DNA from 3 places in the Nissabacter sp. SGAir0207 genome. Region 3 is predicted to be linked to each of the others. Evidence: predicted binding sites of a transcription regulator. Region 3 holds the regulator's gene; each other region holds the start of a gene.

Region 1 (2,263 bases), 1.1 Mb from region 3:
GCCCACAATGGCAATGCCGAACTGGCCTCGGTGATCTCCAATATGTCGGCGGAGCCAGATAACAGTGCCGATCGCCAGGAGCAGGCGTTCCGCTTGCTCTGCCTTAACCATACGCTGCTCAGCTATATCTCCGCCCTTGGCGCGCATCGCGGTGAACTGGGCGATCCGGCCGTCCTCGCCATTCTGGATGACACCGCCTGCTACGTCGATGGTGCGCTGCACCTGACCGAGCATGACGCCGCGCGCATCCAGCGGCTGCTGGCCCAGCTCTCTCAACGGGTGGCAAGCATCACGCCGGAGGCCGAGAGCCGTGAGCAGTTGGTATTGCAACAGGTGGGGCTGGTGTTGCGGCTGCTGCCGGAGCTGGTGGCCCTGCATCAGCGGCTGGCGCACCCTGCACAGGAGAGTGCGGCGTGAATGGCGGCCAGCCCACTGGCTGGCCGCCTGACCTCAAGGCTTACTTTTTGGCGGCGGGGTGGATGCTCTCATACCAGCTGCGCAACTCCTCACGGCGCTCCGGTGGCAGCGCCGCCTCATGGTAGCCCGTGATCGCCCCCTCCAGAGCAAACAGCACCCGGATACTCAGGGGCGTTTTCTCGGTATCCAACTTCAGATAGCACGCCTTGGCACCCTGTGCTTTCAGCTCAGCCGGGTTGCCGATACCGGCCTGTAGCAGCTGCCCCTCCAGGTTAAGGCCAATATTGGGCAAGGCCTTTAGCCGGGTATCGCCTTGCTTCTCGCTTCCCTCGCGGCGGGCGCTCTCCACGGCGAGGGCCGCGAGCGCCTGCAACTGCGTCTCATCCGCCCAGAGCGCCTCCGTTACCCGGTAGTAGTTCAAGGTCAGCGGCAGACCGCGGCGCAGATAGCGCAGTCGCGTCATCCCCTGCTGGAGGAATTCCGCCTCAATGTGCGCCGTGGCGCGTAGATAGAGTTCACCCTGCAAAAACAGGCCGAACATCACGCCGCCGGCCAATACGCCATAACCGCCGAACTGCGGACGAGTACAAATTTCACCCAAAGAGGCCAGCGCGAGCTTGGCGCGATCGATCCTTTTTTCGTATAGGTTCTTCATTACTATTTCCTTTAGTAAATAGGTCTATCAACGAAATAACTGTATTAAGAACAGCGAATTACAAAATACGCAAACTGGGTGAGCGTGCCAAACACAAATTGCGTTTGCAGCGGATTACCTGCCAAATCTGCGAGCTGCTTTGAAAGAATGGCGTTGATTTTTGAATTTTCTGGGGATACTGTATATGCATACAGTGACTTCAGGGCAGGGAAATTATGCGTCCATCTCTTCATAACTATCAGACTGGCGAACACGCTCAAATCACAATGCCGTCCTCCACGCTGCCAGCCTCACCGGACTACCAAGGTGGCCTGATCAGCGAATTTGTCTACAGCGAGGAGCAGCCTGTCCTGGCACACATCCTTCTTCCCCTTCTGCACCACCTCGGCGCCCAGTCCCGCTGGTTGCTCTGGCTGGCCCCTCAACAGAAATTGAGCCGCCACTGGCTACGTGATTCCGGGTTGCCGGTGGATAAAGTGGTGCAGCTGCGCACCCTGCCCCCTGCCTCCACAGTAGAAGCGATGGCAAGGGCTTTGCAGAGCGGCAATTACAGCGTGGTGTTGGGGTGGCTGCCGGAACTGACCGACGCCGAACATGCCCGACTGCAACAGGCAGCACAACGCGGGCAGGCTTACGGTTTCATTATGCGCCCCCAGTTGGGGGAGCGCCGGGCGTGCGGACATTTCCCGGCCCTTAAAATTCACTCATCACGTTATCATTGACACAAATTAGGAATATTCTCATGAAAAAAGCCCTTTTTGACGTCAATAACTCTATAACCCGCCATTCAAGCGGCCTGTTTAACGTCCATTAAGGGTTTTTTTCGCCTAAATTCGTCACCAATTGCTCGAACATGTTAAAAATTATGTACGTTTTAGGCCATTTTTGCTGGCCCTGAAAACTTCATACTTGTAAGTTTCACGCCACGTTGTAGACTTTACATCGCCAAGGTTGCTCTATAAGGCCAAATCAATTGGCAAAGTAACTAACGGAAGCAATAACCTTGACGAAGGATTTTAACCAAGGGCTTATAACAGCTTAAAGCTCATTGCCTATTTGGATGATAACGAGGCGCAAAATGAAAAAGACAGCTATCGCATTAGCAGTGGCACTGGCAGGTTTCGCTACCGTAGCGCAAGCCGCCCCTAAAGATAACACCTGGTACACCGGTGCAAAACTGGGCTGGTCCCA
Region 2 (2,263 bases), on a different contig from region 3:
GAAGGCCGCGCAATATTATCCTGTTTGCGCCGCCGATATGCGGCGTTTCGCCATCATCAGTTTGGGCATTATATCGTAATAATGGTATCCACTATTTTAATGACGGCAGGGTATCCCTGATTTCTGCGCGGATAATAGCGCAGGAAAAATCGGATACTTATTAGGCTGTTGTCGGCTATTTACGATTTAATGTTGTTAATAGTCGTAGGGGTATTATAAGATCGCGCTTCTTAAACATTTGTATAAATATAAAGCATCGAATAGAAAGGTATTATTATGACTGGTTTTCTGAAGACGTTGAACAATATTCGCAGCCTGCGCACACAGGCGCGTGAGGTCGATCTCTCAACCTTGGAAGAAATCCTGCAAAAACTGACAACTATCGTGGAAGAACGCCGCGAAGAAGAGGCGTCAGAAAAGCAGCAGAAAGAAGAGCACCTTACCAAGCTGAAAGAGTATCTGGAGCTGATGCAGGAAGAGGGCATTGACCCGGCTGAACTGTTGGCGATGACCGATGCCCAGGGTGGCCGCCAGAAGCGCCAGCCGCGTCCGGCGAAATATCAATTCCGCGATGAAAATGGCGAATTGAAAACCTGGACCGGCCAGGGCCGCACCCCGAAAGCCATTAAACTGGCGCTGGATGCCGGCAAGTCGCTGGACGATTTCGCCCTGTGATCGCCTCAGGACGCCGTGTAACAGCGGCGTCCTGCCTTTAATTCCCCGCTTTGCCTCTTTCCCTGCCGCCATTTCCGCTTTTCTCAACCAACCCTATATCATCCCGCTATTCTGGCTGGTGGTTTGTCTGATGACACTTTAGAATCACCTTTTATTATCAAGAAAAGATCAAAATGAAAAAAAGCGTAACCTTAATTCTCGTGCTGCTGATATTGGCGGCCGCTGGCATGTGGTGGAAAAATCGGGCCGATAAAGCCCGTGTGGAAAACGACGGCTATTATAGCGCGGTGATGTGTGTGATTGTGCAGCGCTTGGGCAGTGACACATCGCCAGAGGCCTACCTGCGCGATTTCAATACCGTGATTGAGGGCGGCAACTCCTTCTACGCGCTTGACCGCAAATCGCTGGATCGCGACGAAGCCCGGCGGGTGATTGCCGCTTTCCAAGGGTTGCCTGAGGCCGACAAAGCCCGCGCCGTGCAGCAAGACAGCGCCTGCCGCGCCAGCCTGATGGCGGCACTGGCGAAATAACCTGCGGCTAACACCTTGAGAAACGGAGCAATCTCACTTTCCATTCCTCTAAATTATCATATACTGGATAGATAACCAGTATCATTGAGGGAAGTGATGTGATTGTAACGAGCATATTTAGCACGCCGGATGAGGAGATACCGGTGCTGGCGTTGCCGCTGTTTGCCGACTACTGCCGTGCCGGGGTGCCGTCACCGGCGGCGGACTACATCGAGCGGACGCTGGATCTGAACGAGTACTGTATCCGTCACCCCAGCGCCACCTACTTTGTGCGTGCCGAGGGGGATTCAATGGTACTGGCGGGCATCAACAGTGGCGATTTGCTGGTGGTGGATCGCGCCGAAACGCCGCAGCATGGCGACATCGTGATTGCGGCGGTGGAGGGGGAGTTTACCGTCAAGCGGCTCTGCCTGACGCCGCGTCTCTGTCTGGAGCCGATGAACACGGCCTACCAGCCCATCTACGTGGAGGCTGACCGGCTGGAGATCTTCGGCAAGGTGCTGCACGTCATCCATACCCTGCGCAAGTAAAAAAGGCATACCCGCGGGTATGCCCCCTGCCGGGCTGGCCGTTATGGCTGGCCCTTGCTCCCCAGATCCTTATCCTCCAACGGGGTGGAGCCAAGCTCCGCGCCGGTGGCGGGGTTGATGTTCGGGTCAGACTGGGTGCGCTGCGCCATCACCTGATAGTCCACTTTTTGCGACTCCGGGATGGTCAGTACCGCCAGCCCGTCGCCGCCATCCACCGCGGGCTGCGGGTCGGCCACATACTGGAAGTTCTCATCCGAGTTCCAGCTCCCCCGCACCTCGCCCTCACCCGACATGTTGTAGTAGATGTTGGCAAAGGCGGGCACCGGCGGCAGTTTGCCCGGCGGGAAGTTGTTGCGGATGGCGTAGAGCGCCTTCTCAAAGGAGAGCTGGTGCGCCACTTCACGGGTCATCAGGAAGGTCAGTGCGTCACGCACGCCGACATCATCCGTCAGGTTGATCAGGCGTTCATAGACGATTTTTGCCCTGGCTTCGGCAGCAATATTCGAGCGCAGGTCGGCTGTCGGCTCG
Region 3 (2,263 bases):
TCCGACAGGACGGTTGCCCACGCCGCGCCCTGCACGCCCCAGTGCAGCCCCATCACCAGCCACAGGTCGAGCACAATGTTCAGCAGGTTGCCTATCACCAGCAGCAGCACCGGTGCGCGCACGTGCTGCACCCCCAGCAGCCAGCCGAGGATCACCAGATTCGCCAGTGAGGCTGGCGCGCTGAGCCAACGGATCTCGAGGAACAGCCGCGCCTGCTCCAGCACCGCGGCATGGCCGCCCACCAGCCCCAGCGCCAGTTCAATCAGCGGGTGGCGGAACAGCAAAATCAGCAGGCCCGCGGCAACCGACAGCAGCAGCGGCTGCATAAAGGCCCGCGCCAGCCGCGCCGGATCGCGGGCGCCGAACGCCTGCGCCGTCATGCCGGTGGTACTCATGCGCAGGAACAGCAGCAGCATAAACAGGAAGCTAGTCGCCATCGCGCCAACCGCGACGCCGCCGAGGTAGTCCGGGCTGTCGAGGTGGCCGATGACGGCGGTGTCTACCAGCCCCAGCAGCGGGACGGTGACGTTGGAGAAGATCATCGGCAGCGCCAAACGCCAGAGCTGGCGGTCGGTCTCACCGAACCGTAGGGCGGCAATCAGTGGCATCAGTTCGCTCACGGGCAGGGAGAAGAAACGACAACGCCCCACGAGGGGGCGTTATCAGGAGTTCAGGACTGTATCCGGCTGGCGCAGCCGCTTCCTGCACTGCGCCCTATGCCGTTAGCTCCAGTCGCCGTTGCGAATGACGCCGACGGCCAGCCCTTCAATAGAGAAGGTCTGCTCGCGCAGGTCAACCACGATCGGGGTGAACTCTTTGTTTTCCGGTAGCAGGTGCACAATGTTGCCCTGCTTTTTCAGGCGCTTGACGGTAACTTCATCATCAATGCGCGCCACCACCACCTGGCCGTTGCGCGCATCCTGGGTCTTGTGCACCGCCAGCAGGTCGCCATCCAGAATGCCGATGTCTTTCATCGACATGCCGCTGACGCGCAGCAGGAAGTCGGCGCTCGGCTTGAACATCGCCGGGTCAACCTGGTAGTGGCTCTCAATGTGCTGCTGTGCCAGCAGCGGTTCGCCGGCGGCGACGCGGCCAATCAGCGGCAGGCCGTTCTCCTCTTCCATCAGCAGGCGGATGCCGCGTGAGGCGCCGGAGACAATCTCAATCACACCCTTGCGCGCCAGCGCCTTCAGGTGCTCTTCTGCCGCGTTAGGCGAGCGGAAACCCAGGCGCTGCGCAATCTCGGCACGCGTCGGCGGCATGCCGGTCTGGGAAATGTGGTCGCGAATGAGGTCATAGACCTCTTGCTGTCTGGTGGTAAGTGCTTTCATCCCGCCCCCTGGTTGTTTATACAGTCTTGCTGGGAGTATATACAGCTACGGCGCAGTTGAAAACCTGACAGGCGAAAAATCCCCGGTTCCGGTGCATTTTGCACTGTTTACCGTGCGCTTTTGCGTAAATCTTCGCAAGTTATGACAAATGGGGCAGCAGCACCATTGCCCAGACGAAAAGTGTCAGTATGATAGCCAACGCAACGGCCGCCGAGCCAAGATCCTTGGCGCGGCCCGAGAGCGGATGCAACTCCGGCCCGATTCTGTCGACAATGGCCTCGATCGCGCTGTTGATAATCTCAATGATCATCACCAGCACGATGGCCCCGACCATCAGGATGCGCTCAACGGTGGTCACATCCAGCCAGAACGCCAGGATGATGGCCGGGATGGCCAGCATGGCCTCTTGTCGGAATGCAGCCTCATTTTTCCAGGCTGCCAGCAGTCCTTTTACCGAATAACCGGCCGCTTTATAGATACGGACCAACCCGGTTGTTTGATTTGCCATACGCTCTGCACCTTAAGATGAATTAACAATATTTTAGCGGCTATTCATCCGCTCGGGACGAAAGATATCAAACCGGCTTTCTGATATCCTTGCGGCGCATCGCTTATATGAGGCTTTACATTTTTATGTCAGGTTGGCGCAAACTTTACTACTCCCTTTTGAACTTACCGCTCAAATTGCTGGTAAGAAGCAAGGTGATACCTGCCGATCCGGTGACGGAACTCCGCCTGGATCCGACCCGGCCGGTACTTTACGTTTTACCCTATGATTCGAAGGCAGACCTTCTGACCCTGCGGCAGCAGTGCCTGGCGCAGAACCTGCCCGATCCATTAATTCCGCTGGAGATTGATGGCCACCACCTGCCGAGCCATGTGTTCATCGGCCAGGGGCCACGCTTCTTCCGCTATTACACCCCGCAGGAGGA

The links. Region 3 encodes LexA, which represses DNA repair genes until DNA is damaged. Its sites were predicted from a motif close to TNCTGTATGTACATACAGNA; they were not measured.
Region 1: the regulator LexA is predicted to act here: its motif matches at 1,249-1,268, upstream of sulA (SOS-induced cell division inhibitor SulA).
Region 2: the regulator LexA is predicted to act here: its motif matches at 1,267-1,286, upstream of umuD (translesion error-prone DNA polymerase V autoproteolytic subunit).

What each region holds. Positions count from the first base shown of each region.
Region 1 is NZ_CP028035.1:2,414,147-2,416,409, forward strand. It holds gene yccS (YccS family putative transporter) at 1-417, shown strand, start outside; gene C1N62_RS10705 (TfoX/Sxy family DNA transformation protein) at 458-1,072, opposite strand; gene sulA (SOS-induced cell division inhibitor SulA) at 1,339-1,794, shown strand; gene ompA (porin OmpA) at 2,151-2,263, shown strand, end outside.
Region 2 is NZ_CP028037.1:87,773-90,035, forward strand. It holds gene C1N62_RS19600 (H-NS family nucleoid-associated regulatory protein) at 277-675, shown strand; gene C1N62_RS19605 (hypothetical protein) at 849-1,205, shown strand; gene umuD (translesion error-prone DNA polymerase V autoproteolytic subunit) at 1,307-1,735, shown strand; gene C1N62_RS19615 (manganese catalase family protein) at 1,777-2,263, opposite strand, start outside.
Region 3 is NZ_CP028035.1:3,533,179-3,535,441, forward strand. It holds gene dinF (MATE family efflux transporter DinF) at 1-608, opposite strand, end outside; gene lexA (transcriptional repressor LexA) at 723-1,331, opposite strand; gene C1N62_RS15870 (diacylglycerol kinase) at 1,471-1,839, opposite strand; gene plsB (glycerol-3-phosphate 1-O-acyltransferase PlsB) at 1,965-2,263, shown strand, end outside.